One region of the Microcoleus pseudofavosus SVA1_A4 genome, then DNA from elsewhere that is predicted to be linked to it. Evidence: riboswitches for the same ligand, from Rfam matches in the RefSeq annotation. Region 1 holds a riboswitch; each other region holds the start of a gene.
What was found. A riboswitch is a leader RNA that binds a small molecule or an ion and turns the genes downstream of it on or off. The one in region 1 is predicted to bind cobalamin.
Positions count from the first base shown of each region.

Region 2: linked by a shared signal. The riboswitch ahead of QUA02_RS27895 (energy-coupling factor ABC transporter permease) and the one ahead of cobG (precorrin-3B synthase) in region 1 are both predicted to bind cobalamin.
Region 3: linked by a shared signal. The riboswitch ahead of metE (5-methyltetrahydropteroyltriglutamate--homocysteine S-methyltransferase) and the one ahead of cobG (precorrin-3B synthase) in region 1 are both predicted to bind cobalamin.

Region 1 is NZ_JAUBPE010000040.1:566-9,985, reverse strand. It holds gene QUA02_RS18160 (XisI protein) at 1-71, shown strand, start outside; gene QUA02_RS18155 (DUF433 domain-containing protein) at 120-506, opposite strand; gene cbiE (precorrin-6y C5,15-methyltransferase (decarboxylating) subunit CbiE) at 795-2,003, opposite strand; gene QUA02_RS18145 (DUF3037 domain-containing protein) at 2,011-2,463, opposite strand; gene QUA02_RS18140 (HipA family kinase) at 2,441-3,223, opposite strand; gene QUA02_RS18135 (GNAT family N-acetyltransferase) at 3,319-3,822, opposite strand; gene QUA02_RS18130 (hypothetical protein) at 3,990-4,394, opposite strand; adenosylcobalamin-variant (AdoCbl-variant) riboswitch at 4,599-4,678, shown strand; gene cobG (precorrin-3B synthase) at 4,722-6,173, shown strand; gene QUA02_RS18120 (precorrin-8X methylmutase) at 6,250-6,879, shown strand; gene QUA02_RS18115 (precorrin-2 C(20)-methyltransferase) at 6,876-7,586, shown strand; gene psbA (photosystem II reaction center subunit D1) at 7,815-8,897, shown strand; gene QUA02_RS18105 (pentapeptide repeat-containing protein) at 9,001-9,420, opposite strand, start outside.
Region 2 is NZ_JAUBPE010000086.1:10-8,075, forward strand. It holds gene QUA02_RS27890 (Uma2 family endonuclease) at 195-977, opposite strand; cobalamin riboswitch at 1,186-1,332, shown strand; gene QUA02_RS27895 (energy-coupling factor ABC transporter permease) at 1,394-2,113, shown strand; gene QUA02_RS27900 (energy-coupling factor ABC transporter substrate-binding protein) at 2,117-2,449, shown strand; gene cbiQ (cobalt ECF transporter T component CbiQ) at 2,446-3,246, shown strand; gene QUA02_RS27910 (ABC transporter substrate-binding protein) at 3,707-5,134, shown strand; gene QUA02_RS27915 (Uma2 family endonuclease) at 5,353-5,931, shown strand; gene QUA02_RS27920 (metal ABC transporter permease) at 5,944-6,801, opposite strand; gene QUA02_RS27925 (metal ABC transporter ATP-binding protein) at 6,801-7,577, opposite strand; gene QUA02_RS27930 (metal ABC transporter substrate-binding protein) at 7,591-8,066, opposite strand, start outside.
Region 3 is NZ_JAUBPE010000003.1:182,044-196,252, forward strand. It holds gene QUA02_RS02555 (response regulator) at 1-2,182, opposite strand, end outside; gene QUA02_RS02560 (hypothetical protein) at 2,741-4,183, opposite strand; gene QUA02_RS02565 (acyltransferase family protein) at 4,634-5,380, opposite strand; gene QUA02_RS02570 (vanadium-dependent haloperoxidase) at 5,809-6,717, opposite strand; gene QUA02_RS02575 (calcium-binding protein) at 6,923-7,414, shown strand; gene QUA02_RS02580 (Crp/Fnr family transcriptional regulator) at 7,664-8,233, opposite strand; gene QUA02_RS02585 (hypothetical protein) at 8,386-8,691, opposite strand; gene QUA02_RS02590 (porphobilinogen synthase) at 8,860-9,423, opposite strand; gene QUA02_RS02595 (hypothetical protein) at 9,498-9,938, opposite strand; partial or broken gene metE (5-methyltetrahydropteroyltriglutamate--homocysteine S-methyltransferase) at 9,922-12,167, opposite strand; cobalamin riboswitch at 12,555-12,701, opposite strand; gene pstB (phosphate ABC transporter ATP-binding protein PstB) at 13,449-14,209, opposite strand, start outside.

The sequences.
Region 1 (9,420 bases):
CCAAAGAAGAGATCGTGTTAGGAGTTCAGCCTCCTTATGCGCGAGAGTATACAGGGTTTGGAGTTGCATAGGAAAGTGTTGCAGCAGTGTGAGATGGTCGGTATCGAGAATATATTGATTCATAGGGTCTCAGACTCAGGAAAATCGATATCAGCATTTCGATCTTGGCGATAGGTCTGAACATATTCCGTGACTTCATTCAGCAACGGATTACATCTCAAAAGAGGTGAAACATTCAACATCGGACGCGCCTCATACCAAGCAATCCGATCGTCTATTTCTGGCTGATTGTCCAGATAAAAGCTAATCGCATCAAACACTTGAGCTGCCGTCACGAGTTGCAGTAACTTCTGTGGAATTTCTTCAGGCTTGATTCCTGATTTCCAAAACACCACAATATCCCGTACAGTAACTTGAGTGTCTGCAATAATCGGTTCCCCCTGCAAAACTTCAGGATTGCGGGTGACATAGCGAGAAATGCTTGTAGGAGACAGCGAACTGGTCATAACGACCTCATCAGAAAATGTAAACCAGCCTTCATCTTAGCATAGTGGACAGAAGACACCTATCGGGTATTTTATATTGCTAGATTTGAAGAAGCTATTTATGTTATCGCCGTGTTTATAACTGCTTCATTCACTTAGATATCAAAGATAAAAATAGATCGATCGCCTTTTACCTTTTGACTTACGCATGGGGGCCCAGAAACCGGGTTTTTTGCTGAGAAAACGCGTTACAGCCCGCAGATTTCGTCAAAAACCCGGTTTCTTCGATCGCCCCTTGGGTAAGTCGTTTTACCCCTTAACTACCGCCCACTGAGTCACCGGCGCAAGCGGCTTCCAACCCTGAAAAGAACCGATCGCCCCTACTCGCTGAATCCCAATTCTAATTAGTTCCCCGCCGTGCAAAGAATGCCATTGCAAAATCATAAGTTCGCTCTCAACTGTCACCGCATTCACAACTAATCGGCCGCCCTCACCCAAAGCATTCCAACAAGTTTCCAGCAAAGCTTCTGCGGTGACACCGCCGCCGATGAAAATAGCATTCGGTTGAGGCAAATTTGTCAGGGCTTCCGGCGCTGATCCCGCAACGATTTCGAGTTCCGGAACGCCGAAAGTCGAGGCATTTTCAGCGATGTATTGCAATCGAGTCGGATGGCGTTCGATCGCGATCGCCCTGCACCCGCGATGACTCCGCATCCATTCGATCGCGATCGAGCCGCAGCCCGCCCCTACATCCCAAAGCAACTCACCCGGAATCGGTGCTAACGCCGACAGAGTAACGGCTCTAACCTCCCGTTTGGTAAGTTGTCCGTCGTGGTGATATGCAGCATCCGGCAAACCCGCAGTTGGAGGGAGGATAAGAGTTTGTCGATCGGCTGCAACTGCGATCGCGATCGTGTTCAAATCGGCTAAATCCGCTGCATTCCAGGCTGCTGCAACCCCTTCGATCCGCCGTTCCGATCCGGCTCCCATCCGCTCGAACACGGTCATCAAACTGCTGCCAAACCCCCGCTGCGTCAACAATTCAGCCACCTTTCCCGGCGTGTGTCGATCGGCGCTTAAAACCAGCAAGCGCGCGCCCGGATACAAAGCAAGGGCGATCGATGCGATCGGGCGATTGGTCAAACTGAAAGTCTCAACATCCGCCAAAGCCCAGCCCAAACGGGCGCAAGCAAGACTAAAAGCCGATGCTGCGGGAATTACAGTCATTTCCGAAATGGGAATTTTGCGCGACAGTGTTACCCCAATTCCGTGACACATCGGATCGCCGCTTGCTAGCACGCAGACAGACTCTCCCCGGCGGCCGAGGATGTCGTCAACTGTTGTCTGCAAAGGCGATGCCCAAACCAATTTTTCGCGGGTGTCGTCGGTTGGTAACATTGCTAGATGACGGGCACCGCCGACAACGACTCGAGATCGATCGAGTAGGGAACGGGCGATCGGGCTTAATCCCGATAATCCGTCTTCGCCAATCCCTACCACCGAAAGCCATTTGTGCATTGAATCTTTACTGTTTTAAGAAGTCGCGGATCTGGGTATTCTGTTGATTTTCCACCGCAGAAGGCCGATCGCGCAGCGGGTGCACCATTGTATCCATGAGCCGATCGAGCGCAGCATCGAGGTTATGGCAAAAACCGGTGTGTATCCGCGATGTTTGGATAATCGTGCTTCGGGGTGCAACAATCCAGTGAAAGCGCTCTCTGTGCGGGAGTTGACCGATTTTTCCTGCTGGCTTTCCCCCCGCGCAGATGGCGGGGATGACGGCTAGATGATTGCAAACCGTTTCTAAATCGACTTTGGGATCGATCGCGATCAGCCGCTTTTCGTTGAGTGAAATCCGGGCTGCGAGGAATTTTTCGGGCCCGCAAGAAACGATCGCACCAACATTGACAAACTCTTCGCGCTCGACCCTGGGAACGACGCGGATAATAGCATAATCATACATGAAGCGATCGGGCACGAATAGCTTCCTCCAAAAAAGTATGCGGCGATTTTAACCGATTCAGCAGGTAATTGAGATAAGCATCTCGATGTTCGCTGTTCCCGCTAAACGGAGAATCTCCCACCAGCCAAGCATCGGGAATTAATTTCACAATGCGTTCAATGAGATCGGGTGCCAGCAACTCGGTCATTTTCGAGTCGATCGCTTGCAGATTGCTGGCAAAATGCAGTAAAACGTGGTCTTTAATGGGGCTAAAAGGATCGCGGCTGCGATCGAGATAATTTTTCCAAGTATGGTGAAAATAAAGCGCCGCCCCGTGATCGATGAGCCAAAGCCGTCGGTGCCAAATCAGCATATTCGCATTGCGCGCTGTGCGATCGATATTAGTCACAAAAGCATCAAACCAGACGATCGTAGAAGCGAGATCCGCCTCACACTTTTCTACCGCAGGATCGAACGTCACCGATCCCGGGAGATAATCGAGGGCGAGATTGAGGCCAGCACTCGCCCGGATCAAGTCTTGAATTTCCGGATCTGGTTCAGTGCGCGCCAAGTCGGGATCGAGTTCGACGAAGACAATCTCGGGAACAAGAAGCCCGGATGCGCGAGCAATTTCTCCTGCTACTAACTCCGCAATTAGAGCTTTTGCTCCTTGGCCCGCGCCGCGAAATTTGAGCACGTACATCCCATCATCATCGGCTTCGATAATTGCTGGCAGCGATCCGCCTTCCCGCAGGGGAGTGACGTACCTCGTAGCATTGATTGTTCGCAAATTCATTTGATAGTTGACAGTTGACAGTTGACAGTTGACAGTTAACTTTTCAAACTCTTGTGGGATGGCAGGAGAACCCGCCCAAAACTTGAAAATGCTCGCTAATTTGACTTATCAATTCTAAAGAATAATATCGGATTTTCATCGACAATTCTTTCTTCTACTTGCTTCATCCCGAGTCTTTCTGCTAGTTTGTGCGACTCGATGTTCGGGCGATCGCAACTTGCGACCAGATAGTCAAAGCCAAGTTCATCAAAACTATACTCCAATATTTTGGTTGATGCTTCAGTAGCGTAACGTTTTTTAAGAGCTTTCGGCAGCAGCGCGTAAATTAACTGCGGCTGCGGTTCATCAAAAAAATACCACAAACCGACAAATCCAATAATTTCTCGATCGCTCTTAGTTTTGATAAACCACAAACCGAATTTATTTTCTGCAAAAACCCTTGTGTTCTGTTCGATAATTTCTTTCACTTGTTGCTGCGACAATATTTTGCTATCGCATAGATATCTCCTCACATAAAAATTAGTAAACATTCCGTGGAGCGTGTTGAGGTCGCTCTCTACAATCGGTTTCAAAACCACTCTCGGAGTTTCAAGTATCATGCGGATTATTTTTCTCAGGTTCAATAACGATCGCACCTATCAATATTAGTCCAGGACGCACGGGTGGTCATAAACCGGGTTTTTCGACAATACTTAGTTATCGCGCACAGATAAGGTAAAAAACCCGGTTTATGCAGGTTTTGCGTAAGTCTAATTAACAAACAGCGCTAAACCACCGCAATCACTGGATAGTTGTAACTTTCCTTGACTACCAAACCATCTTTCCAATAGCCGATCGAGATTTGGTTGCTTTTGGAATCAATGATTTGACCTTCAACTTTAACGCTATAATCATTGTACCAATTGGAAATTACCACAAAATCATAATCTTTGTCGGCTGAAACAGCGATGTCTTGACTAATTAATTTTGATTCTCGAAACTCAACTAACATTTGTTGAAAAAAGATTTCTCTTCCTTGGCGGCAGTTTTCTTTACCGTTAGTAATCGTACCGTCGCCTTCAATCATCACAGTGTCATCCGAGTAGTAGTTTTCCAAAGCTACTGAGGTTTGGAATGTCTCAACAAGGTGATTGATATCTGCGAGCTTGATTTGCAATTCTTCAATTGTCATAAATAACGCGATCGCAGGTTTTATAGCCGAAGTTAGAAGTCAAGCACTCTTAGAGTGATTTTGACGGAGACTATAGATTATAAAAAATTATTCGGGAATCAGCAAGATCGTAAAACGAACTTCCCCCCTAACAGGCGAGCTCGCCCGGAGATTTGTTAAGAAACTCGATCGTTCTGGTTTATGCCGATCGACTTGTGATACATTTCTGAAACCTGAAAGCGGGAAAGTCCGGTGCAATTCCGGCGCTGTGCCGCAACTGTCAAAGTCAGAATGCCGATTTCAGGATGTTTACTTTAGATTCCCTGCGTCGCACGGGGAGGAGTTTGTTTGTTAAGTTTGAGTGAATTACCGACTTGTCCGGGCTTATTTTGCGGTTCCCGCGCCCGAGACGGAATATTATCGAGGATGCGGATTCCGGGGGGAATTTTAAATGTACCGCAGTGTCGGGCGATCGCAGATTTAGTCGATCGATACAGTAGCGGCTGTTTGCAAGTAACAAATCGCGCTAATTTGCAAATCCGAGACTTAAACTCGGCAATTTCTGCTGAAGTTTGGCACGATTTGCAAGAATTGGGAATAGCATCTCGCTGCGTTGAAATTGACCCGATTCGCAATATTATGGCAAGCCCGACAGCCGGGATCGATCGCCAGCAGTTACTCGATATTCGCCCGCTAGTTAAAGCTTGGGATAATTACCTGCAAACGCATCCCGAATTGTCAGAAATTTCGCCTAAATTCAGTGTTGGTTTTGACGGCGGGGAATCAGTTTCAATCCGCGCTATTCGCAACGATATTTTATTAGCAGCAGAAAGGCGATATGCCGATTCAGAAAGCGTGTTTCGGCTGTATTTAAACGGCGATACAGGGATTACAATTCAAGAATCGCAATGTATTTCAGTATTGGCAGCCCTCGCTAACACATATCTTGAATACACCAAAAATCGAGATCGAATTGAGGGAAAAAAACCGCGTTTGCGCCACCTGCTAGCAGATTGGGGTGTGGAAAAATATCTCGAACAAATACAGCATAATTTACCGTTTGTATGGCAGCTAAGTTCGATCGCTCCGTCTGAAAGGTCGATCGCCCATCACCAACACCTCGGCATTCACCCCCAACAACAATCCGGTTTCTCATACATCGGAATAGCACTGCCGCTAAGCAGGCTAAAATCGCAGCAATTGCGAGATTTGGCAAATTTAGCCCAAAACTTCGGTCGAGGCACTCTGAGGCTCACACCTTGGCAAAATCTGTTGATTTCTGACATCCCCAACTCCCGGATTTGCGAACTCGAAAAGTCGATCGCCCGCTTGGAATTGCACTCATCCGCAACCAATCTAGACTCGTGCTTAGTTGCTTGTGCCGGTAGCAGCGGCTGTGCTTCCGCGATGACAGACACTCAAAGTCACGCCCTAGCAATGGTGAGAGATTTATCGCAAAAAATGCAGATCGATCGCCCAATCAACATTCATTTCAGCGGTTGCGAAAAATCCTGCGCCCAGCATTCTCCAATTGATATAACGTTGGTGGGAATTCAGATAAAACAAGGAAATGAGACGATCGCAGGTTATGACATTTACGCAGGTACAACAGACTCGCCTTTTGGGCGGCAAATTTTCCGGGCGGTGAGTGTGGCAGAGATATCGAGTTCTATGAACAAGTTGCTGCAAATATATCAGCGATGGCGATCGCCCGACGAATCATTAGGCGAATTTGTAGATCGAAGTGCGATCGACCAATTGCAGCAGTTGCTTAGCCTCAAAAAACAAAATCACAAGTGAATTCCTCTCTCGATCTTTCTTCCTTCGCGCCCTTAGCGCCTTCGCGGTTCATTCAAAAAAAATCCAGTTTTAAATAATGCTTGATTATATTAAAGACGGAACAGAAATCTACACCAAATCCTTCGCCACAATTCGAGCCGAAGCCAATTTGTCAACCTTACCGCCCGACTTAGAATCCGTCGCAGTGCGCCTGATCCACAGTTGCGGCATGACAGATATTGTCGCAGATTTAGCAGCTTCCCCCGGTGCAGCCACCGCAGGGCGCAACGCCCTCGCCGCCGGCGCACCAATCCTGTGCGATTCCCGCATGGTAGCCGAAGGCATCACCCGCAAACGTCTCCCCGCCGACAATGCGGTAATTTGCACCCTCTGGCATCCCGAAGTCCCAGAATTGGCGCTACAAATCGGAAATACTCGATCGGCCGCAGCCCTTGATTTGTGGCTAAAGGATTTGGAAGGTGCGGTTGTGGCAATTGGAAATGCCCCGACTGCTTTGTTCCGACTGCTGGAAATGTTAGATGATGGAGTCCCGAAACCAAGTTTAATTCTGGGTTTCCCGGTAGGATTTGTGGGGGCGGCCGAATCCAAAGCGGAACTCGCTGCGAACAGTCGGGGAGTGCCATTTATTACAGTACACGGGCGGCGCGGCGGCAGTGCAATGGCAACGGCGGCCGTGAATGCGTTAGCGAAAAAGGATGAATTATGACTGAGACTACTGGTAAGTTGTACGGATTGGGCATCGGCCCTGGCGATCCTGAATTGATTACTTTGAAAGCTTATCGGATTTTGCAATCGGTGCCGGTGATTGCCTATCCGGCGATGGAAAACGGTAAGGTGCTCGCCAGGGCGATCGTCGCAGATTACCTGCGCCCAGAACAAATTGAGATTCCGATGCCGCTGCCTTTTAGTCCGACGCGATCGTCTCAACCTTATTACGATCTTGCTGCCGAGAAAATTGCTGCCCACCTCAGCGAAGGACGGGATGTGGCTGTGTTGTGTGAGGGCGAACCTTTTCTCTACGGCACGTTTATGTATCTATTCAACCGTTTGTCGGGAAAATTCACTACTGAAGTTGTGCCGGGAATTTCTTCGACAATGGCGAGTGCGGCGGCTTTGGGAGTGCCGCTGACTTATCGTAACGATGTGTTAAGCATTATGCCTGCGACGCTGGATGCTGAGGTTTTGCGCGATCGGCTGGCGGTTGTTGATGCTGCGGTGATTATTAAGCTGGGCCGACACTTCGCGAAGGTTCGGGATGTGCTGATTGATTTGGGGCAGTTCGATCGAGCTTTGTATATCGAACGCGCAACTATGCCGAATCAGCGAATTAGGGCGATCGCAGATGTCGATCCTGCTGAAGTTCCCTATTGGGCTCTCATTATGATACCCAGCCAGCAAAAGTCTGTATCTTAATATTTTCATGCCTGAAGGCGACAAGCTTCCAGGCTTTCCCTATTTTTTTGTGCATTCTTGCCCATTTATCCAGGATTCCTGATATAGATAACTCAAGCTTATGACTCTCATCAGTTAACCTGTTATTAAGATACTTTACAAACCTGAGAATATGCTTTATGTTTATTTACATGGCGGGAAACACAACCGCTACGAACATTGACAAATCAATAAAGCAATCATAAAACCATGACCACAACCTTACAGCAGCGCGAAAGCGCTAACCTGTGGGACCTGTTTTGTAACTGGGTCACATCCACCGACAACCGCATTTATGTAGGTTGGTTCGGCGTCTTGATGATTCCTACCTTACTAACTGCCACCATCTGCTACATCGTCGCCTTCATCGGTGCACCCCCTGTAGACATCGACGGCATCCGCGAACCAGTTGCTGGTTCCTTGATGTTCGGTAACAACATCATCACAGGTGCTGTTGTTCCTTCGTCTAATGCGATCGGCTTGCACTTCTACCCAATCTGGGAAGCTGCTTCCCTCGATGAGTGGTTGTACAACGGCGGCCCTTACCAATTGGTAGTTTTCCACTTCCTGATCGGCATCTTCTGCTACATGGGTCGTGAATGGGAACTGTCTTACCGCTTAGGTATGCGTCCTTGGATCTGCGTAGCATACTCTGCACCTGTTGCAGCAGCAACCGCAGTATTCTTGATTTACCCGATCGGACAAGGCAGCTTTTCTGACGGTATGCCCTTGGGTATCTCCGGCACCTTCAACTTCATGATCGTGTTCCAAGCCGAGCACAACATCCTGATGCACCCCTTCCATATGTTGGGAGTAGCTGGTGTCTTCGGTGGTTCTTTGTTCTCCGCCATGCACGGTTCTTTAGTTACCTCTTCCTTGGTTCGCGAAACAACCGAAACCGAATCTTTGAACTACGGTTACAAATTCGGTCAAGAAGAAGAAACCTACAACATCGTTGCAGCCCACGGCTACTTCGGTCGTTTGATTTTCCAATACGCTTCTTTCAACAACAGCCGTTCCTTGCACTTCTTGTTAGGCGCATGGCCAGTTGTCGGCATCTGGTTTACCGCTTTGGGTATCTCCACGATGGCTTTCAACTTGAACGGTTTCAACTTCAACCAATCGATTATCGACTCTCAAGGTCGCGTCATCAACACTTGGGCTGATGTTATCAACCGCGCTAACTTGGGTATGGAAGTCATGCACGAGCGCAACGCTCACAACTTCCCGCTCGACTTGGCTGCTGGTGAAACCACTCCCGTAGCAATGGTTGCTCCTTCTATCAACGGTTAATTTTTAACTTGAGATCAACAAAAAGCGCTCCTAGAAATAGGGGCGCTTTTTGTTTAAAGTATCGCTCCATTATGAGGTCAAGAGGTAAGTAGCTACCAATCGATCAATTGATGGGTGCATCTTGACCCAAACCATAAGATATCTTCTGAATAATATTTGGGTCACTCTCCCACTTGGATTCTATATCTTCAATATTAATTGCTTTGCAAAGCTGAAAGATTTGATGCTCTTGAAATATGGGTCTGCCTAACTGTTTTTCAAAACTCCTTTTCCTTGCTTTAGGAATAACCGTATAGCAATGAAAATCAGGAGCATTATATCCAAACAACCCACGTTTTGAACAAAGTGAAAGGTCTGCCATTCGCAGCAAGCCTGAGTAAATACTCGTAGTGCATACCACCTCAAAAGCTGCTTCAATTTGCTGAAATTCTTTTCTGAACCAAATAACATCTATCAGTTGAATAATTTTCTCAGTTTTTTGAGGAAAATCTTGAGGCACTATTAAAGGGAAGTTCTTTGAGCT
Region 2 (8,066 bases), on a different contig from region 1:
AATGGGATCGAAAAATCAAAAATAAAGGCAATGCTATTTTATCCGGTTTAGCTGCGTAGCAGCTTATTCACACATTCCTGGACGCAGAAACCGGGTTTTTTCCATAAAATCCTCCGTTGAGCGCGATCGGGCTCGGCTGAAAAACCCGGTTTCTGAGCGTCTAGAGTCTGTCAGTCTGGTGCTCTTGATTGCCATCAGGTCAGATGATCGGGATCTATCCCCAACTCCCGCAATCGCTGAGCTAGTCGATCGGAACGTTCAGCTAGTCGATCGGCGCGCTGGGATTCCTGTTGGGCGCGCTGCGATTCCTGTTGGGCGCGCTGGGATTCCTGTTGGGCGCGCTGCGATTCCTGTTGGGCGCGCTGCGCTGATTCTTTCACCTGTTCTTCAGGTGTCAGATAACGTTTTCCCTCGGCATCGTACCAATACAACCACTCCCTTGCTACCCCAGAATAATTTCCCCTTTCACAACCAATTCCTAAACCAATCTCTGGCATCCAAACTGGATTTCCTGACTGTAACTCGTACTTTCCATTGACTAACTTGTGTACTTCCAAATGAGGTTTACGACGGCGGCGGGAAGAATAAATGACGTAATAAAGTACGCCTAAAGCTTGATAAGTCTCTAATTTTGTGCTGTATTCCTTGCGATAAGTTGGGGAAACAACTTCTAGCACGAACAGCGGCATGACATTTTCATCCCACACCACGTAACTGGGGCGCAATTCTTCGTCGTAAAATCGTTCTACTCCTAAACTTAAGAAAGCATCTGGGACAATGGGCGGTTCGTCAGGGTGATGGTAAATACCCATATCTATCCCAAAAAACCAGTCCATGCGTTCTGCCCAAAGTATGAGCAATATTGCTTTTAGCAACCCTGGTATTAGTTCTTGCAGTTCGTTATCCACAGGCGTTTCATCCGAGTCTGGTAGTTCATCGGCGGAGGGCAAGTTCCTCGGCAAGTTGTACTGTAACATTGCGGCTTTCCTCAAAACTTACTAAGATTATAACCTTGATTTGTTTGGTTATATTTTTGTGTTTTGTTAAGATTTTAATGAACCGCGAAGACGCGAAGGACGCGAAGGAAGAAAAGGAATAGAAGGAAGAAGATAGGTAATCTTGACTTACTTACTTAATCTGAAATAATTTTTGTAAAATATCCGCTGAGACTTACGCGATCGACTATACTAAGGCTAACAATTCGGTTCTAATGGGGAGCAGCCATTAGAGGAAACGGGGAAAGTTCGGTGCAAGTCCGGCGCTGTCCCGCAACTGTAATGAAGGTGATGTCGCTTTCTGAGTCAGGATGCCCGCCGATGTGTTGGTTTATATTGTCTCATCTGCGAGGTTCAGCGTGAAGGCCGGAAATCGGAAATTGGTCAGCTTGGGATTGATGGCTGGCTTGAGTTGTTATATTGTCCTGGGCTCGGCAACGCCCGCCGCAGCTATGCACATTTCGGAAGGTTTTTTGCCGGTGCAATGGGCTGCGTTTTGGTGGATGGTGGCGTTGCCTTTTTTTGCCTTTGGGTTGCGATCGATTACTCGCATTACAAAAGAACACCCGGAACTTAAACTATTGCTTGCTTTGGCGGGTGCGTTTACTTTTGTGCTTTCTGCTTTAAAAATTCCCTCGGTAACGGGCAGTTGTTCTCACCCGACGGGTACGGGTTTGGGTGCGATTTTGTTCGGCCCTTCGGTGATGGCTGTACTCGGCGCTTTAGTTCTGCTGTTTCAAACGTTACTGTTAGCGCATGGTGGCTTGACAACGCTGGGAGCGAATATGTTTTCGATGGCGATTGTCGGCCCGTTTGCTGCGTATTTTATCTATCATTTGCTGTTGCGAACTGGTAGCCAGCGGGCGGCAATTTTTTGTGCGGCAGCTTTGGCAGATTTACTGACTTATGTGACGACTTCGATTCAATTAGCGTTAGCTTTTCCCGCAGCAAGCGGCGGCTTTATGGCTTCGTTTCTCAAGTTTGCTGGTATCTTTGCTATCACTCAAGTACCCCTGGCTATTAGTGAGGGATTGCTGACTGTATTAGTCTGGAATTGGCTGCATTCTTACGGGAAGCCGGAGTTAGAAACTTTGAAATTATTGAGACAGGAGTCATAAGCCGTGAATCAAAAACCTACAAAAAATCACCAATCTACTTCGCGGCAAAATTGGCTGTTGGCTGGCGCTGTGATTGTTCTGGCCGCGTTTCCTCTCGTTTTTGTGCGGGGTGAATATGGCGGTGCCGATGACCAAGCTAAGAAAGCAATTACGGAAATTCAACCGGGTTATAAACCTTGGTTCAATCACTTGTTTGAGCCGGCTAGCGGAGAAATTTCAAGTCTATTGTTTGCGTCTCAAGCGGCGATGGGGGCTGGCGTAGTTGGGTACGTCATTGGGTTGTATAAAGGCCGAGCGCAATCTCGGCAGCAGTCCGATCGTAAATCGTCGGAATGAACCATCAGATTGATAGTCTGGCTTATACAAATCGCTTGCGCGGGTTGCCGCCAGCTCACAAGTTATCATTTGCGATCGCCCTTTTAATTCTGTCTCTAGTTTCTGGGGCGATCGTCCAATTGTCGATCGCCCTTTGGTTAGCAGTCTGGATCGTCATCTATGCGGGCATTCCGGGGAAACTGTATTTGCGGTTGCTGTCGCTACCGTTGATGTTTTTGCTGACGAGTTTGCCTGCTTTGGCTATCGGTGCGGTTGCGGGCGATCGTATCCAGGAAATTCAGTGGGATATTTGGCAAGGTTGGGGGATTAGCACCGGCACTTTTTATCTGTATGTGAGCCGCACTGGGGTATATCAAGTGAGCTTGCTATTTGCCCGCGCCTTCGCATCGACAAGCTGTATGTATTTCATCCTCTTGACGGTTCCCTTTACAGAAGTCTTGCAAATTCTCAGACAATTACGCTGTCCAGAGTTAGTCACAGAACTGCTATTACTAATGTATCGGTTTATTTTTAGCTTATTGGCGATCGCCGATGAACTTTGGATTGCACAAAACTCGCGCTGCGGCTATCGCACTTGGAAGCTGGGAATGCACAGTTTAAGCATTTTAATCGGGCAATTGCTTCAGCGAACTTTGGAAAACTACCGTCAAGTATCGCTGAGTTTAGCGTCGCGCGGCTTTAAGGGAGAACTGCGCGTTTGGAATTCTTACCCTTACAAACCTTCACGAAGATATACATTTGAAGCGGTGTTTGGTTGCACGGTTTTAACTTTGTTAAGCGCGGTATTTCAACGCTAAATTTATTGTTAGTCCTGGACGAATGGAGGCCCAGAAACCGGGTTATTTTACCTAATCTGCGAGCTATAACGCGTCTTTTCGTAAAAAACCCGGTTTCTTTGGTCGGAGTGGGTAAGTCCTGCATTATATTCACGATTAGTGGCGGTGGCGGTGGCGGCGGTTAATATCAACGGGACTTACGCATCACAACCAAAGAAACCGGGTTTTTACTGAATCTGTGGGCTGTAACGAAGTATTGTCGCAAAAAACCCGGTTTCTGCACACCCGCGCATCTATGACTATTGTTGATAATTCTTGTGTTCTCGTTAGTTTAGCGGGCCGGATTTGAATAAGGGCGATCGCACTTCCTGCAACAGCTATTACAAATATGACTTTTATGAACTTAATTAATGAATTATATGAATTGACGTGAACAGTAATTGAATGAATAATGACAGTATCAAAATAAAGAAAAAAAATCATGTATCAAGATACTAACAAAAGAAACAGCCCGCCGCCCATTGTTTTTATTATTGCCCTCGGCTTAATTGGGTTTGGCGCATACAAGTTTCTTCCCGGTTTATTGAAAGCTAAAACTTCAAATACACCTACATCTACATCGGCCCCGATCGCACCTGGAACGCTCGCCAATCGCATCAGTTTAGGACATCAGATATTGGTGACATCCCAAACAACAGCAGCAAAACAAGCAGGCGTTCAAGCTTTTGTCAATGGAGATTACCAAGCAGCCGTCAAAAATTTTCAGGATTCGCTGCAACAAAATCGCAACGATCCGGAAACCATTATTTATTTGAATAATGCCATTATTTATTTGAATAATGCCACAACCAGCAATGCTTCTCCCTTGAAAATTGCTGTCAGCGTCCCCATTGGTAGCAACCCCAATGTCGCCCAAGAAATCCTCCGGGGTGTCGCCCAAGCTCAGGATGAAATCAATACTAGCGGTGGCATCAACGGCGCAAAACTGCAGGTAGAAATAGTCAACGATGACAACAGTCCAGAAGCGGTCAGAGAAGTTGCAAAGACATTGACAAAAGATCAGAATATACTAGCAGTAATTGGACACAATGCTAGCAATGCGTCTCTCGAAGCTGCTCCGATTTATCAGCAAGAAAAACTGGTAATGGTTACACCGACTAGCTTTGCCAATAATCTATCAGGATTTGGCAGCTACATCTTTCGGACTGTCCCCAATATTAGCGTAATGGCCGCTCCTTTAGCAGAATATGCAGTCAAAACAGCAGGCAAAACTAATATTGCCGTTTGTTATGACTCGCAAGCACCGGATAATATATCATTTAAAGATGAATTTGTGGCGGCTCTGACTGCTGCTGGAGGCAAATTAGTTCCCACTGTTTGCGACTTTTCATTACCTTCTTTTACTCCCGAAAGTGCGATCGCCGATGCAGTCAGCAAAGGCGCACAAGGATTGATGCTAGCACCCCACATCGATCGCATCGATCGCGCGATCGATCTAGCCCGTGCAAATCAAGGCAAATTAGCGCTTTACAGCAGTTCAACTCTTTACACCTTTCAAACGCTAAAAGACGGACAAAAGGACGTTGACGGGCTTGTTTTGCCCGTTCCCTGGCATCCTGAAACTAATCCCAACAATCCATTTCCTAAAAATGCCCGTCAGCGCTGGGGAGGCATTGTGAATTGGCGAACAGCAACGAGTTTTGACGCGACTCAAGCTGTCATTGCTGGCTTGCGGCAAAGCAATACGCGGGAAGGGTTGCAACAAGCACTCAGAAATCCGAATTTCTCTGCAGCAGGATCGAGCGACGATGTGAAGTTTTTGCCCACGGGCGATCGGGCTGGTAAGGCGATTTTAGTGCAAGTTAAACAAGGAGGAAGCACTGGCTATAACTTTGTCCCGCTGCGGTAAGTTTGTTAAGTGCGATCGGGTTCACATTTCGCACGATTATGATTCATAAAGGGCATATTTGTGGGTGGGGGCGGGTTTATTTAACTTGTCTGCACCCTTTAAATATGTTGGCGAGGGGCTCCCCTACAGGCTGGTTATAATAGAAGAGGATCTATAGGTTGAATTAGCAGGATTTTTAAGATAAACTGAAATCAGTAGATTAAAGGAGAGCCTTGTATATGATCGCGCAAGTTGAAACCAAAACATACACGGCCCAGGAATATCTAGAATTGGAAGTCAATTCTGAGGATCGGCATGAATTTATCAATGGGGAGATTGTTCTGATGGCTGGCGGCACACCGGATCACAATGAAATTACCACTAATTTAGTTGTTGCGCTGAAACTGGCGTTAAAAGGGAAACCATATCGGACTTTTAGTTCGGATCAGCGGCTTTGGGTTCCGCACCTTAATAATTATACTTACCCGGATGTGATGGTGGTAGCGCGCCCGATAGAGCTGCAATCTGGACGGACGGATACAGTTACTAATCCTCTGCTGATTGCAGAGGTGCTATCTAAAGCTACTAAAGCTTACGATCGAGATGATAAGTTTGCTGCTTATCGCAGTATTCCTAGTTTTCAGGAGTATTTATTAATCGACCAATATCGGTTACGGGTGGAGCAATACTCGAAAACTGAAGCGAATAAGTGGATATTTTCGGAATATAGCTGTGCGGGCGATCGGCTGATGTTAACGTCTGTACAGGTGGAAATTTTGCTGGCAGATTTGTATGAAAATATTGAGTTTGTGGAATAAGGCGATCGATCTTTATTCACTAATAGTTTGCGAGTTCCTAGCCCTAACTAACAAACCGTGTTTCGGAGCAAAAATCATCGCCAACACAAACAGCAGCGTTTGCAGCACGACAATACATCCGCCAGTCGAACCATCAATGTGATAGCTGATATAAGTTCCCATGACGCTAGAAAATACGCCCGAAGCCATCGCAATTAGCGTCATGCGGTCAAAGTTATCGCTCAATAAATACGCCGTTGCTCCCGGAGTCACCAACATTGCCACTACTAAAATAATCCCCACAGTCTGAAGTCCCGCAACTGCTGTAAGTGAAAGCAAAGACAGCAGAACGTAATAAAGAAAGGTGATATTTAAACCGATCGATCGCGCGTGAGTCGAGTCAAAACAAAACAAAATTAAATCTTTGCGTAAAATTGCCAGCGTCACTAAGGTGACGACACTAATAATTACAGTCTGAATAATATCAGCATCCGAAATACCCAAGACATTGCCAAACAAAATATGCGTTAAATCAATCGAGCTTTTGACTTTAGAAATTAACACTAAACCAAAGGCAAAAAATCCCGTAAACACTAAACCAATCACCGTATCCTCTTTAACGCGAGTTTTCGCTTTGATAAACCCGATCGCAATTACCGAACCCACCCCAAACACAAACGCACCCACCGCCAAAGGAATATTTAACACGTAGGCAATCACAACTCCCGGCATTACCGCATGGGAAACCGCATCCCCCATCAATGCCCATCCTTTCAAAGTCATGTAGCAGGAAAGCGCAGAACAAACAATCCCTACTAAGGCGCTGACTAAAATTGCCTTCACCATGAATTCATGCTGCAACGGTGCCGCAAACCACTGAATTAAATCCATTATTGCTCCTTTTGATCGACTTGAGTTAACCGACTTTTGGCAGACGAAAAATCTCCAACAGAACCGTCAAAGGTGCGAGAAAGATTTTCCTCTGTAAACACTTCTGAGGTATTGCCATAAGCCAGAATACTGCGGTTAATTAACACTACCTGGTCGCAAAATGTGGTAATGGACGCTAAATCATGGGTTGAAACGAGAATTGTATGTCCTGCTTGACGCAGTTCCATTAACAGGTTAATCATCATTTTCTCGGTTTTGATATCGACTCCGGCAAACGGTTCATCTAACAGTAAAACCGTTCCCTGTTGCGCCAATGCCCGCGCAAAAAAGGTGCGTTTTTTTTGTCCACCCGATAACTCTCCGATTTGCCGATCGCGCATATGCCACATTTCCACCCGTTCCAAACTTTCTCGCACGGCTTGTCGATCGCTCGATCGGGGAATTCGCAACAGATTCATGTACCCGTAGCGTCCCATCATCACCACATCATAAACGTTCACCGGGAAATTCCAGTCTACCTCTTCCGACTGAGGTACATAGCCAACCAGATTGCTTTTTTGCACTTTGCGAATCGGCAACCCATTAATCAAAATTCGTCCGGTGTTTGGCTTCACAAACCCCATAATAGCCTTGAATAATGTCGATTTTCCCGCGCCATTCATCCCCACCAATCCACAAATTGTTCCCGGTTGGAGTTGCAGCGAGGCGCTGTGCAAGGCTACTTTGCCGTGATAAGCAACCGTCACATTCTCAATATCAATGCCGATTTCATTCATGTTCTTTTCTCCTTTACTTGCTTTGTAGTCCTTTTATCAGAGTATTGACGTTGTATTCAAGTAACTTAAGATAGGTTGATGCCGGCCCGTCGGAGGGAGACAGGGAATCGACATAAAACACCCCGGCAAATTTTGCGCCTGTTTCCTTTGCTACCTGAAGCTGTGCCTCATTGCTGACTGTACTCTCACAGAATACAGCCGGAATTTGGTTTGCCTTCACCGTATTAATCACCCGTTCAACTTGTCTTGGTGTGGCTTGCTGTTCGGCATTGACCGACCAAATGTAAACTTCCTTTAAGCCGTAATCGCGGGCAATGTAGGAAAAGGCACCTTCACAACTTACTATGTAGCGTTTGTCCGGGGGAATGGCAGAGATAGCTTGTTTGAGTTTTGCATCGATCGCCCTAATTTGCTCGCTGTATTTTGCCGCATTCGCGTCATAGCTTGAAGCATTAGCCGGATCTAGATTTCCTAGGGATTTGCGAATGT
Region 3 (14,209 bases), on a different contig from region 1:
CTTCGTAGCGATCGCCCAAAACCCTGCCCAACAGCCCGATATCCATCCCAAACTGACTGCAACCCATTGCCAGCAACCGGGCCGTTCGTTCGTCAAAAGAGCCGGACGATGCCACTATTACCTCGTAGAACAATCGAATTGCCCGCTCGCTTTCCCGCAGTTCCTCAACTCCTTCGACGCGGTTGCCGACATCGTGCAAAGTCCCTAAAATCCCCGCTATTTCACCTTGGGAATTCAGCCTAACTTGGGCAAATATTTCAACTGAAATAAACCCCGAATTACTGCGAATTCCCAATTCGTTTTTGCCCGAGTCCAACTTGTACCTAAATCGCAGTTCTCGCCGCGAAAATTCCGACTTCCCCGACAGCAAAGAATCCAATAAATTTGCACACTGCTGGCGCTCATCTGGATGTATCCAATCTAAAAAATTAGTTTGCAAACTTTCGGCAACCGAAAAACCCGTAATTTCTGTCCAAGCGCGGTTGAGAAATGTCCAAACCCCCGCCGCATCCATCTGAAAAATTACTGTTGCTTTCAAAGAGTCAAATACTTGGAATTGTTCCCGATCGTTCTCGCGGTTTTTGAGTTCTAACTGCTTGTTTGGAGTAATATCTGTCTGAGTTCCGACCAAGCGCAGCGGTTTACCCGCTGGGCTGCGCAAAACTTGACCCCGGTTCAGCACCCAGACAGTGCTGCCGTCTTTGCAGTACATCCGATATTCTGCTGCAAAATCCGCTGTATGAAGGGCGAAGTGATCTTCTAAAGCTGCCTTTACTCCGTCAATGTCATCTCGGTGGATGCGACTCCACCATTCCGATCGGCGATTCGAGATTTCCCCTTCTTGGTAGCCCAGCATTTCTTGCCACCGCGCCGAATAAAAAAATTCATCAGTTTCGAGGTTCCAATCCCAAATCCCCTGATTGTTGACTGCTGCGGGGACATTTGGGCGCTGCACGAAACTGTGAGGAGAAATTTCAGCAGCGAGGTGGCGATTTGCTGCCGGAAGCTGTACTTCTGCCGAGAGTTTTTTGTATTGCGCGTTGCTAGATTCTAGCTGGCGCTGCAAAGCGATCAAGCCTGAATGCAGAGATTTTGAATCCAGCGCTTGTAAAAGGATAGTTTTAGGATTGACAATCCCGATCGGGTGATTGGTTTCGTTGATGACTAATAAAGGCAACTGGCAGTAGTGTTTTTGCAGCAGGGCGAGGGCTGCTTCGAGGGTAGAGTGCGATCGGATCAGCGGCGGCGAACTGCTGCAAATCGCTGCCGCTTTAATTTTGTTCGAGTCTCTTCCCAGCGCCTGCAACTGCACGATGTCCCGCGAACTTACCACCCCAACCAGTTTGTGGATGTTGGGATTTGTAAATTTGGAATTTGTAGCACCACCAGTCGAGTTTTGTTCCGGGGTTTCAGTGATTAATACATAGCTAACATTGTGTCTGAACATCAATTGCGCCAAATAGCGAACCGAAGAAGTAGCAGGAGCGTGAATAATTCGCGATGCTGCGATTTGAGGGATTTGATAAAGTTTAATTAAATGAGCTGGCAGCTCTAATTTCGGATGCAAAATTGGCAGCGGCGGAGGGAACGCGAAGGGCGGCGCAGGTGGCGAAGCGCTGCTAATTGGTTTTTGTGCCGATTCCCCCATTTCCTGCAACAGTTGCACCAAGCTTTGAGTGCTAATTAAACCGACAAGTTCTTCAGCGTCGCTGACGACTGGCAAATGGCCTATCTGATTTTTCTCCAGCAGATTTGCTAAGGCAAAAAAGTCGGGAATTTCCGATTCTCGGGCTACCGTTACGGTTCTGATCATGATTTGCTCGATCGCAAATCCCCTCAAAGCAGCGCCGATCGAATTTAGCTGTACGACATCTCGCGCTGTAAAAATCCCCAGCACCGTCTGGCCGTCCGCATAGGGAGCTTTTGAGCCGTTGAAACGGATCCCGTTGGCTCCGGGCGGTACCGCACGCGGTACGCCGTTGTAGAAACCCGAGTGTTCCCGCGAGTGCGGGGAAGTCCCGTTCGTAGGATTTCCGAGTTGAGAATTCCCGCGCGGTTCTACCACGAGGACGTAACTGGCTCCTGTGCTGCTCATCAGCTCGATCGCCTTTTCTACGGGCGTCTGAGGCGTGACGGTGAGGGGATTGCGGTTGATGACCTGACCGAGGGAGGGAATAAACATCAGGGGGCATAAAAGTGATATTTGTTGGAAAAACCCCGAAAAGCGGGCAGCAGGTTGATTGAGAGGCTTTGCCAGCGAGGTTTCCAAGCGCGCTCAAAGTTTCTGTACGATTACACTCACGCCTACTGCCTACTTCCAGCATCTTGGCATTTAAAATTAATTCCGTGCCAAATCCTGACAATTGACGGGTTCTGAAAGTCAGAACCAATGCTATCTCCCATCTTGGCGGACTTTTGGCTGGCAGGCAATTCCTCGGCTGGCCTAACTGCTGCGGGTTTACGAGCAAGAATTTCTGCGATTGTCTAGACTGCACCCTACTTTCTCGCCCTCAACGGAACTCTCGCTCGGATTCTGTTTGAGGCAAGATACCTGCACCCTACCAATTTACCAGCGACAGGAGGGGAATCACAACAGGACGACTTAGGTATGGCAACTGTGCAATTAGGGGTTCGAGGGTTCCAGGGTTCCAGGGTTCCAGGGCCAAACAGGCAGAAAATAAATAATTCCGAGCATAACTAATTCTATCTTATCCCAATTCTGACCGCGAGGATTTGAGCTTCAATTTTGGCGATCGAACTTGATGAGAATAGCGCTGTTCCCCGCCACCGCAAAACTCGCATTGCCGCCCTTCAGCCTTAAACTACCAACAACCTCATCCATTGTTTTAGAACTGAACTCCCGCACCGTGCCATTACCAGTTTTTATCAGCTCCGAAATATCAGCATTAACAGTGTAAGATGTTGCTCGGTCATTGACAACCAGCAAGTAAACATTCTTGCTAGCATCAAGAGTGGCAACTGCCATTAAATCCGAACTGTTAGTGATAGGAAAAAAGGTAGTTTTCCCGCCCTGCAAAGCCCTAATTCCCATCCGCAAAGCATAGTAGCCCGCGCGCCGCTGGCCGGATGGCCCCAGCAAACCTTCTGCCAGTCCCCGCTTTCCCCAGTCGTACAAACAGAATATGTGACTGCCGTAAATATAATTATCCCCCGGCTGGGAACCTCGAATCAAATTCTTAATCAAATTTAAAGCTAAAGATAAATCGCCGTAGCTAATTTCGTAAGTTCCCCATTCTCCTACCCAAAGCTGGGAGGGGGCGCGGACAGTACCGTTCATCCAGCCGCGCACTTTGCGGGTGTAGTTAGAAATATCTGCATCGTAGTTGTGGACATTGACTGTATCGAAATAAGTAGGTATTTCCTGCAAAGCACTAGCCGGCCAATTGCTGCCGCCTGCGGTTTTCGGGCCGTGGATGCGGTAAGTGCGCGAAGGCAAATAAGTTTTGTAAACAAAGTCGATCGCATCCTTAGACACCTTAACCAACTCAAAATAATCAGCCCTATTCCCTCCCCAACCCTGATCGCGATTGTCCGGTTCGTTGTGAATTTCCCAATCATCAACGCGGTAGTCATTGCGTACGTTCAGCCAATAAACCGTAGCAAAAACGTGTTCCCACCACTCGTTCCAATCTTCTTGATTGCGCGGCGGATTCAGTTGCAGCGCCCAGGACGGATTCCAGGTATTGTCCACATTGCGAATGCTGACAACCGGGCGAATATTTGCTTGTTTTAGAGTATTGAAAATAGTCCTGGCATTGCCTTGCCAAACAGTGCCGGGTTCTCCCGACCACCAATAATCGCTACCCTGGGGCGGATCGGTCATAATCCGATCCCAGTGCGCCCAATTAATTATATTGGGATTAATCTTAATTTCGTCAATAGACGGCCAACCGTATTTACCGTCGTCGTCTTCAGCTTCCCATCGAGACATACCGCCGTAAATGCGGTAGGTATTAATTCCCAAATCTTGTAAATCTTTGAGGTCAAAATTGATATTGCCTTCGACAGCACCGATGTAGCGAGTGCTAACACCCGCAGCAGTGCCGGAAATTCTAATTGTTTCGATGTTTTGAGCAAAAGTTGTCGTTCCGCTGAACAACTCTATGCCGAGGGCAATTAAAAGGGCGAGAAAAAAATTCAGAATTATAGTTTTTGATAACACTGGGTTAATAACTGCTGACGGCTGACTGCTGACTGTGGACTATTCCCCTACAGCCGGATTATACAGCGTATTCCAGGTTTGTGAAGTGTAGGGACACGGCAGTGCCGTGTCCCTACGGGGAAGCTCACTATAGGCGGGTGTGCTTCATAAATGTGGAATCTGCTGTATGTTATTTTCCGCCCGAGGTAAAGAGACCCCTTGCTAATCTAACTCGACTTGCGATCGAGTTTGTTAGCTGTTGTAATAAAAAAGCATTAACTATACAAATTTCAATAAATAATACATAAAGTAAAATAGCACGGCTAGCAGTCAAAAGTGAAGGTTCACCTCGAACAACCACAGTAAAAAATTTTGGTATAACAATTAAGGCTATAAACTGCGTTAAATATAGTTCATAGGAAATCTGAGAAATCCATGTTAAAAATCTCGCTGTTAAGTCAGAAAAATTAATTAAATTCCTACAAATATTAAAATAATTACAAATATGCCAAATCCAATGAAAGCATCATAAAAAGAAAGTCCAAAAGGTAAAATTGCGCCTAAAACTTTTATGTCATTAGTAAAATTGAACGAACCCATAATACCCAATATTTCAAAAATTATCGCTGTGGCTATTGTGACAGGCTTAGTTAGGTAATTAATTAATAGAGTAGGATTAGTTGCATAAACCTTTGCCATTGCCATTCCCAAACAAAACTCAAATAACCTTGAAATTGCCAAATAGCCTGGATAATTGAGATCGCCTAATATTGGCTGAAATAGGTTAAAGCCTAACATTAAAACTGAAAATGTATAGATTAATTTAATAAAAAAAGAAGTGAAAATAAACTGTGAAATCAAAAATTTATCTAAAAGCCTAAATAATAATAAAAAACACAAATAAAATTGAATCAGTGGAAACATAAACCAAGAAAATGGTATTGCTTTATCAAGAATTATCAAACTTCTCCAAAATGACCACCAATCAAAATAGCCAAAAAACAAATCTGATCTTAACCGAGGAATTATCCAAGATACAGCTAAAAGTATCCAGTAGGTAGGGTAGAGCCGGAAGAATTTTTTACTCATAAAATTTATCCAGCTTTCATCAGGTTTTAAAATTCTTGAATAAGCCAGTCCAAAACCACTTAGAATGAAAAAAATATGAACTCCCTGATATCCAAGCAAGAAAAATATATTAACTAAATCAAAAACTATATTGCCTACACTATTAAAGGGTAGGGAAAAAACTTAGCAATCGTCGAGGCTGGATCCACTGCTTTTGCATACTCGAAAAAGTGGCTGTATCCAAAAAAGGGAGGGAGGAAATTGAAGTACCAAAAATGAACCCCAAGTACCCAGCAGGCAGCAAAGCCTCTCATCATATCTAATTCTTGAAACCGATTAGACTTCCTAAAAAAAAATATCCTTTTAACTCAAACTTATAGCAACAGCCAGGACGGTGAGGATGCCAAGCCTAGGACGTACTCGATCGCTCCTAGGATTCGTCACTACTTCTAGTCTATGTCATAAGTGTCATTCGATTTTAGATTTTAGATTTTGGATTTTGGAGGCGACCCCACGGATAAATTCGGGGGCTTGAGGATTTTAGATTTGAGATGCTTTCGATTGATTCCACGGATAAATCACGTGGCGGGTACCATCAAGAAATTCTTGGTCAAAACTGCATCCGCTGCACCGCCAAAGGTACTGTGTCCCGAAACAGAAGAAGGAGAAGAAGGAGTATTCAGTAACGGCGTCCAATTTGCATCGGTTGTTGTTTTGGGATTGCCGTCTTTATCTGCTTGTTGAATTCCAGTAAGCGGCCGCCACCGATTGAACGTGTATTTTTGATCGCCGTCAATGATGCTGGCATCAGCGAGGGCGATATTCAATACTGCAAATAAACGCACGTTTTGCTCGAAAGTATTGCCGCGGCGCACCGCCACATCTGCGGCAATTTGGTTCCAATGTCCGGGAGGAGTAATCGTACCTGCACTATCCAGCCAAATTTTGGCGATCGCACTTTTATCGGCTGTGCGAATTTTACTATTTTTTGCTCCTAATTCTTTGAGTTTGTTGAACTCTGCTGTATATTCTTCGCTGGTCAAACTCGGCATCTTCGCTATCTGGAACTGCGAACTTTTAGTCATTGCAAAAGGTTTGACATTTTTCCACTGCGGCATGGAAGCTGGTTTCAAATCCGGCGGTATAGGCGGCCAGTAACCGGGTTGATTAACGGGAGTATATTTCACTTCGACAGTCGCGCCGTCATTTTTTCGCCATTCTAAGATTTTGTTCGCTACAAATTCTCCCAATTGCACCCCGTCTGTTTTTGATTTCCCTTCAGCTATTGCCACCAAAGAAGCTGTTTTTGCTGCATCTAAAGTTGCTGTTTGTTTTGGGTACAAATTTGTTAAGACGCGGTGTGCTGCTGCTACTACTACTGCTGCTGCTTCCGCCGAGGCACAGGCGGGTGATTCTACTTGTACTTTGTATACTTTTTGAGTTTTGCCGATCGCATTTGCCGCATCGTAAATCGCAGCGTGAACCATCGCTGCTGCGGACTAAGAATTTTGCGGCCAAATAACCGACAAAAATATTCCAGGTAAACTATTGTTGATTTGTCAATAAATCGACTAAATTTTCATCATGTTTTTTCGATATTGTGGATCAATCTTGCTCCAAAACTATGACTTCCGGGTGTCGTTTTGCACGCCCTCAAATACTGCTCAAACGTAAATATCAAAGGAATTCTAAATGGTTTCCGATAACTTGCTGAATACATCATCGAATACATCATCTTCCCTATTTTCCAATACCGCACTGGCAGACTTAGGAATATCCAGCGACTTATCACGGTTGGATGCTTTGTCAAAATCGATCGGCTCACCCAGCAGCCTGAATGCAGAAAGAACCGCCAGCCAGACAATTAATTTCCAAAATGATGACAGCCCGATCGCAGGCGACGGCAGCGGCACACTTTTTGCAGACACAGGCAAAGACATTATTAATGCCGGAGAAACAGCAAGCAACATCTTCGCTGGCGAAGGCAATAAAACCATCACCGGCAGCCCCGGCGACGATACCATCTACGCCCAAGCAGGCAACGACATCATCAATGCCGGAGAAGGCAACAACACCGTCTTCTCCGGCAAAGGCAACAACCGGGTAATTACAGCTAGCGGCAACGATTTCGTCACCGCAGGTAGCGCCAACAACAAACAAGTTCTACACAGGTCTTGGCGATGACAACATCAACGCAGGCGACGGCAACAACCCGATCGAACCGGGAACTGGCAATGATAAAGTTTCCCTCGGCAATGGTAGCGATCGAATAGTTCTCGAAGCAGGCGTTGGTTCAGTTAACGTATGAGGCAGGGGTTGAAACCCCCGACGGCCTAGGGACGAGGAAATATCCAAAAAATATCTGCGTTTATCTGCGTTTATCTGCGTTTGTCTGCGGTTAAAAAATTATCTAAATATAGTAACTTTAAAATGTTACACACGGGAAGTTAAAACAATGTATTGAGGGCGCGAGCGATCGATAATTCCCTCTTCCTCCAACCGACACATCAGCCGCGTTACCGTAATCCGCGTAATTCCCATCGCCTCTGAAAGCTCCTGGTGAGTCAATCTCAAATCTATTAACACTCCTTGTGCCACCTCCCGACCAAATTTTTGTCCCAACCAAACTAATAGTTGCAACAATCTATCCCGCAGAGATTCGCTGCGAACAATGCAGAAAAATGCTTGAGTTTGCTGAAGGTGTCTGAAAACTTCATCTAAGGATCGATCGCACAAATTTTGAGGAATGTAACTAAGTTCTACATGAGTCTTGCACTCAATTTGATAAGGTAGAACGCCTGACAGCGAGTGACCGAGTACGTCTCCAACTCCCCAATATCCGAGGGTTATTGGTGTTCCCTGTTCGCTCCAAGTCACGGTTCGGACGGCTCCCCGTTCAATCCGCAGTAACCCGTTAAATGGCATGGGTACCAACTGACGGCAGGTGAACGTCTGCTGTCTGAGATGAGGGTACAAGGCTGGAGTGTAGGTTGAAAAAGTCATAGGATTTAGGTTTAGCGCCACCGCTACTTTGGATACAACGTACAGTGTAAAATAATTGATAATTTATGTCAACTAGCTTGAGAAGGAATTGCAACTGGGGACTCAAGAAGGTTGAAACCCTTTGCGCTTGCTGTAAGAGGCGTTTCGGAACTTCACGGTATCTGTGCCTGGGTTGTAGAGAGCATAAGTTGCTCGATCGCTGAGTCGCCCCACATTATTCCCGCCTCCATCGCCCTTCGTGCAGTTGCAGACACGGTTGCAGGTGGCTCTTGAAAATCAATTGTGGTTGCCAAGTTATTGATAAAAGTTGGCTGTAATTGAGACTCAAACGCCTTGCCCGATCGCCCGCAAAACAAAATATTGGCATCAGCGCGGATCGCGCGATCGAGCATGATATCAATTCCGGTTGCACGAGCGACATGATAGTAACCGAGGACACGGCTCTTGAAATGTACCACCCGATGAATTGTAGGGAAACGGCACTGCCGTGTCCTGATTTCGGTAATATTAATAATTCCAATGCTACCGAATTTGAGATCGCAGGCGGCGGAGTCTCCGGGGTAAGCTCATCAGCACCAACCTTACTCCCGTCCTTCATCAAGGCTTAAACGGAGTATATTTACCACCTAAACCTTCGACAATTGTCCGGGTATTAGCAACCAGTATTTTCTAATAAGTATCAGCCTCACTTCCCGGTTCTCCAAAACCATGTGTCCGTCTGAAGTGAAAAGATCGAGGGCTACGTCGGTAATTACTACTATTTCGGGAATGTTTTGTTTAATAGCTTTGACTGTTTGTTGAATTAATCCTTCTGGGTTAGCTTTCGGTGCAGGTGTCATCTTTTTTGCTTTCTGAGATTCCTGGTAAAAGGGCGATCGGACATATTCCCAGGTGCATCTCATTTTTGCAAATATCTTCGTAAGGATATGAGCATTCATGTGATGATGCTGGAGGATCACCGTATCAGGAGCGGCCAGCCACGCATTTAGGAATGGGGCGAGACGGGAACGCGGAACAAAATAGGAGTTAAATGTTTCACCTGCTACTCCTAAAAGTGGAGAATTAAGACTGCAAATAACTGCTCCGCGTTCACCTCCTAAGTAACCTATCCAGGCGTTGTAACCCAACGCCAATAAATTAGTAGCAATAAAGTCTTGCTGCCAATCGTAACCGTTCATTTCACTGTCCATCTTTTTCTAACAACTGCCAAAGCTGGATTGGATAACAGAGATTTGGTTTAGGCATTGCGAGAATTGGGTAAGTTTCAGGAACTTGGGCTTGGTGAGAATTCGTCCCAGCGTCTACAGACTTGTTCGTAACAATCAGCAGGTGCGATCGCCATTTTTCTTAATAAATTGACCTCGATTTGACGGTTAACTTTCAGCACCAGCAGAATATCTTGCTCGGGATTGTAGGTGGCAACTGCTGCCTGAACCGATGAAATAGTCGATGAGTCAAGGGATAGCGATCGCAAGTAAAACCCCATCAAATTCGAGGGGATAAATTGGATTGCGAACGGAATTGGTTCAAAATGTATAACTGTAGAATGAATAACTTTAGTATCCACATCACAAACCACAACTCCCCGTCCAAAAGACTGAAATCCCTTCCATCCTGTATAACCAATCATCAGCAGATTTGTGTGAATAAAGCCATGTTGCCAGTAGCCAAAGTTTCCCTGCCAGATGCTATTTTCCGGTCGCATTTACTTCCTCCCGCAGCGTTTTGGCAGCTTCCACCATATTTTTCAGTGCCGGAATTACTTCTTCCCAACGCCGTGTTTTCAGGCCGCAATCGGGATTCACCCAAATTTGCTGCACAAGTAAATTGGCAATTCCAGTTCGCAACTGCTGCAAAATCTGTTCTGTTGTTGGCACTACTGGACTGTGGATGTCATAAACGCCGTTACCCACTTGATAGGTGTAGCCTGCGGCGATGATTTCATGCAGCGTTTGGTTGTTGCTGCGACTATTTTCAATCGAAATCACATCGGCATCTAACCGTTCAATGTCTTTGATAATGTCGCCGAATTCGCAGTAGCACATATGCGTGTGAATTTGAGTCTGGGGATGAGCAACTGCGGTTGCCAAACGAAACGCATCTACTGCCCAAGACAGGTATTCACTCCAGCGCTCTAGCTTCAGAGGTAAACCTTCGCGTAATGCCGGTTCATCTACTTGAATTACCTTCGCTCCTGCTGCTTCTAAATCTGCCACTTCATCGCGCAATGCCAGCGCAATTTGAAACGCTTGTTCCTGTCGAGAAATATCAGTGCGCGGATATGACCAATTTAAAATTGTTACGGGAGCTGTTAGCATTCCTTTAACTGGTTTTTGCGTCAATGATTGCGCTACTTTAAACTCGCGTACCGTCATTGGGGCAGTGCGAAAGACATCACCGTAAATAATCGGCGGACGCACGTACCGACTGCCATAGCTTTGCACCCAGCCATTTTGCGTGAAGGCAAATCCATCTAACTGTTGTCCAAAGTATTCCACCATATCGGTGCGTTCAAATTCGCCATGCACTAGCACATCCAGCCCAATTTCTTCTTGGAGTTTAATGCTGTCGGCAATCTCAGTATCAATAGCTGCTTCATACTCTGGCTGACTCAATTCACCCTTTTTATACCGTACTCGCAGTTGTCGCACTTCTGATGTTTGAGGAAATGAGCCGATCGTTGTGGTGGGAAAAATGGGCAGAGAAATCTGTTTTGACAGCCGCAAACCGTAGGATAATTCCCGTAGAAAGTCATTTGTCGTAATGCTTTTCATTCGCGACTGCACGGCAGGATTGGCTGGACTAAATTGCTCGAATTTTGTCCAGGCATCGGTAATCTTGGCGCGCTCGCTCTCAGTTTCTTCTCCTGCTAAACTGCGTGCCAAAAACTTTACCGCTTGCAGTTTTTGTTCTGCAAAACTAAACACATTGCGGAGAGGTTCTGGCAACTTTGTTTCCCGTTTGGCATCGTAGGGAACAAACTGCAATGATGCCGACGGCTGAATGACGATATTAGGCGTAATTCTCTGAATGTCTTGCAGCACTGCAGCAATTGTTCTGGACGGATTTGCCAGATGTTGCGGGCATCCACAATGCCAACGCCCAGATGCTTATCTGGGGGAAATCCATATTGCTTGAGTAAATCTAAATTGCGTCCGCGAGTGAAGTCTAAACTAATCGCGGTAACAGGCAATGCCATCACCCAAGAATAAGCTTCACCCAAGTCATCAAAGTAAGTGACAAGATGCAGCGGTAAATCGACTTTAGCAAAGGCTTGATAAGCAGTTTGATAGTGTGTTTTGAAGTTGTTTGCATCTCCCAGAACTAAGGCAGGTTCATGTATCTGCACTTCGGCAACCCCAAGGGCTTTTAATTGCGTCAAGAGTTCGATGTAGCGCGGCAGCAATTGCGCTAGAGAATCGTCCATTGCGCCATCTAACCGACTCAACCGCAGTAGGGTACAGGGGCCAAGAACGATCGGCACTGCCCGCTCCCCTAACGTCGCTTTTGCCCGCTGCACCGTCTCCAGAAAATCGCTGAAATCTGCTGGTTGCAGTTGGGTTGGAATTTCAGGCACGAGGTAGTGATAGTTGCTATCAAACCATTTGGTCATCTCTAGGGCCGGAATTCCTTCTTTGCCCCGTGCCATTGCAAAGTATCGATCGAGTCCTGATAACCCCTGAAAGCGTTTGGGAATTAGACCTAAACGAATTGTCCAGTCAAGCACACAATCGTAGAGTGTGGTATCGCCTGCACCGATGCGATCGATGCCTGTCTGTAGCTGTGTTTTCCAGTTTTCTATTTCTACAGTTTGAACAGTAGACAGTAAAGTATCTGCCTCTAATTTGCCACTCCAAAAACCTTCCAAAGCTTTCTTAATTTCACGGTTTTTACCAATGCGGGGATATCCAAGAGTTGCCGTTAAAATTGACATAATTGCTCCTAAGTTGGGGTTGTCAATTGATTCATCAGTCCATAGAAACTCTGTCGGAAACCAAGAGGTATCCGATGCCGAATTTCCGACAGCAATGCCATTAGATTGCAGGGCGCATCAAAGGCAAAACCATCTGAATTTCCAACAAAGCTATAAAAAAGCTGTTAGAAATTACAGCAGGCAAATGCCCAGCAAGATTCCTTGCATCTGAAACTAGATAATGCTGTTCATGCTAGTTTTTCAAACTTGCTATCTCGCCCTAGAAACCAATTCCAGCACAGGTTTCTCACAGGTTAAGGGGGATAATCGCCGATCGCGCAGCGTCTCTGAAAGAGAATCGAATTGAAAACAAAATGCTGAATACATCCGTACCTCGCAGATGGGTTAAATGAAACGATACAATCGGCGGGCATCCTGACTAAGAAACGATTGTACGCTTCATCACAGTTGCGGGACAGCGCCGGGTTCGCACCGGACTTTCCCCGTTTCCTCTAGTGGGTGATCTCCACCAGAACCGATTACTTCTGACAATACCACATTTCCGAAAATTTGCAACCCCCTCAGACAAATAGGGCGATCGCCTTGTGAACAAGCCTTTCAATTAAAAATCATTTAATGTCAACTAAAAGACTCATCCAAAATGCTGACTAACACAACATCAGGATTTTTATTGGTTCGATTAGGACCCTTAACCAAATCAAACCAGGAGATAAAATATCCTATGATTAAAATCCTTTTTTTGCTCCATAATGCACTGTTTTAAATTGGACGCGATCGCTGTCAGGATTATATAGACTAACGGTAAATCACAATCTACCTCTTTAATGAACCGCGAAGAAGATACAGCCTATTAAAAAAGGCGATGTTATTAAAATAGAACCGGGAGTTAAACACCAGGCAATCGAAGGTGAGACTCCTTTGGAAATTCTTGTGATTGAATTCCCTCCTGCCATAGGTGACTGTTATATAGTAAAGGAATAGCTCAAAAAAAGAGAGATCGCCCTTCGATCGGTATTTCTTTAAATTTCTATTTTCGCGATCGCCTCACAAAAATAAAGAGCGATAGCGATCGCCTGAGCGATCGCTCGTTGTGTCCGAGAACTGTTTAAGGAGTTGCGCGCGCGAGCAACAGATGAAGATTAACGATCTCGCCACCGCATAAACAATGACCCGCAGGATTAGTGGGCCTGCGAGTCATTAATTTAATAGTAAAATTGCTACAGTGAAGAGAAGGTAATGTCATTGCTGACAATGCGTAACGCCTAAATCTGACAATTGCATTTAACCAAATCGTCCGCTAATGTACTCTTCGGTTTCTTTAGTTTGGGGAGAACGGAAAATTTGTTCAGTGGTGCCAAACTCCACTAATTTGCCCCGTCGTTTGCCTTTATCGTCCGTTTCTGTATTGAAAAATGCCGTCGCATCTGCGATTCTTGACGCTTGCTGCATATTGTGAGTCACCGTAATAATTGTGTATCGTTCCTTAAGTTCTAAGCACAATTCTTCGACCTGTCGGGTAGAAATGGGGTCGAGAGCAGAGCAAGGTTCATCCATCAACAAGACATCGGGCTTCATGGCGATCGCGCGGGCAATACAGAGCCGTTGTTGTTGTCCCCCGGATAACGCCGTTCCTTTCTCTTGCAGTTTATCCTTGACCTCATTCCAGATAGCTGCTTGTCTGAGGGAAGATTCCACTAATTCATCCAGATTTCCTTGATAACCGTTGGTTCTGGGGGCATAGGCAATATTTTCATAAATGCTCTTGGGAAAAGGATTCGGTCTTTGAAACACCATTCCCACCTGTCGCCGCAATTTGACGGAATTCACTTGCGGGTCATAAATATTGCGATCGCGGTAAATGAGTTTCCCTTCCACCTTTGCCCCCGGAATTAAATCATTCATGCGATTGAAGCAACGCAGTAACGTACTTTTTCCACAGCCTGAAGGACCGATAAAGGCCACAATTTTTTGACGGGGAATTTTGATATAGACATCGACAAGAGCTAAAAAGCCACTGTAATAAACCTTTACGCCTTCTGCCT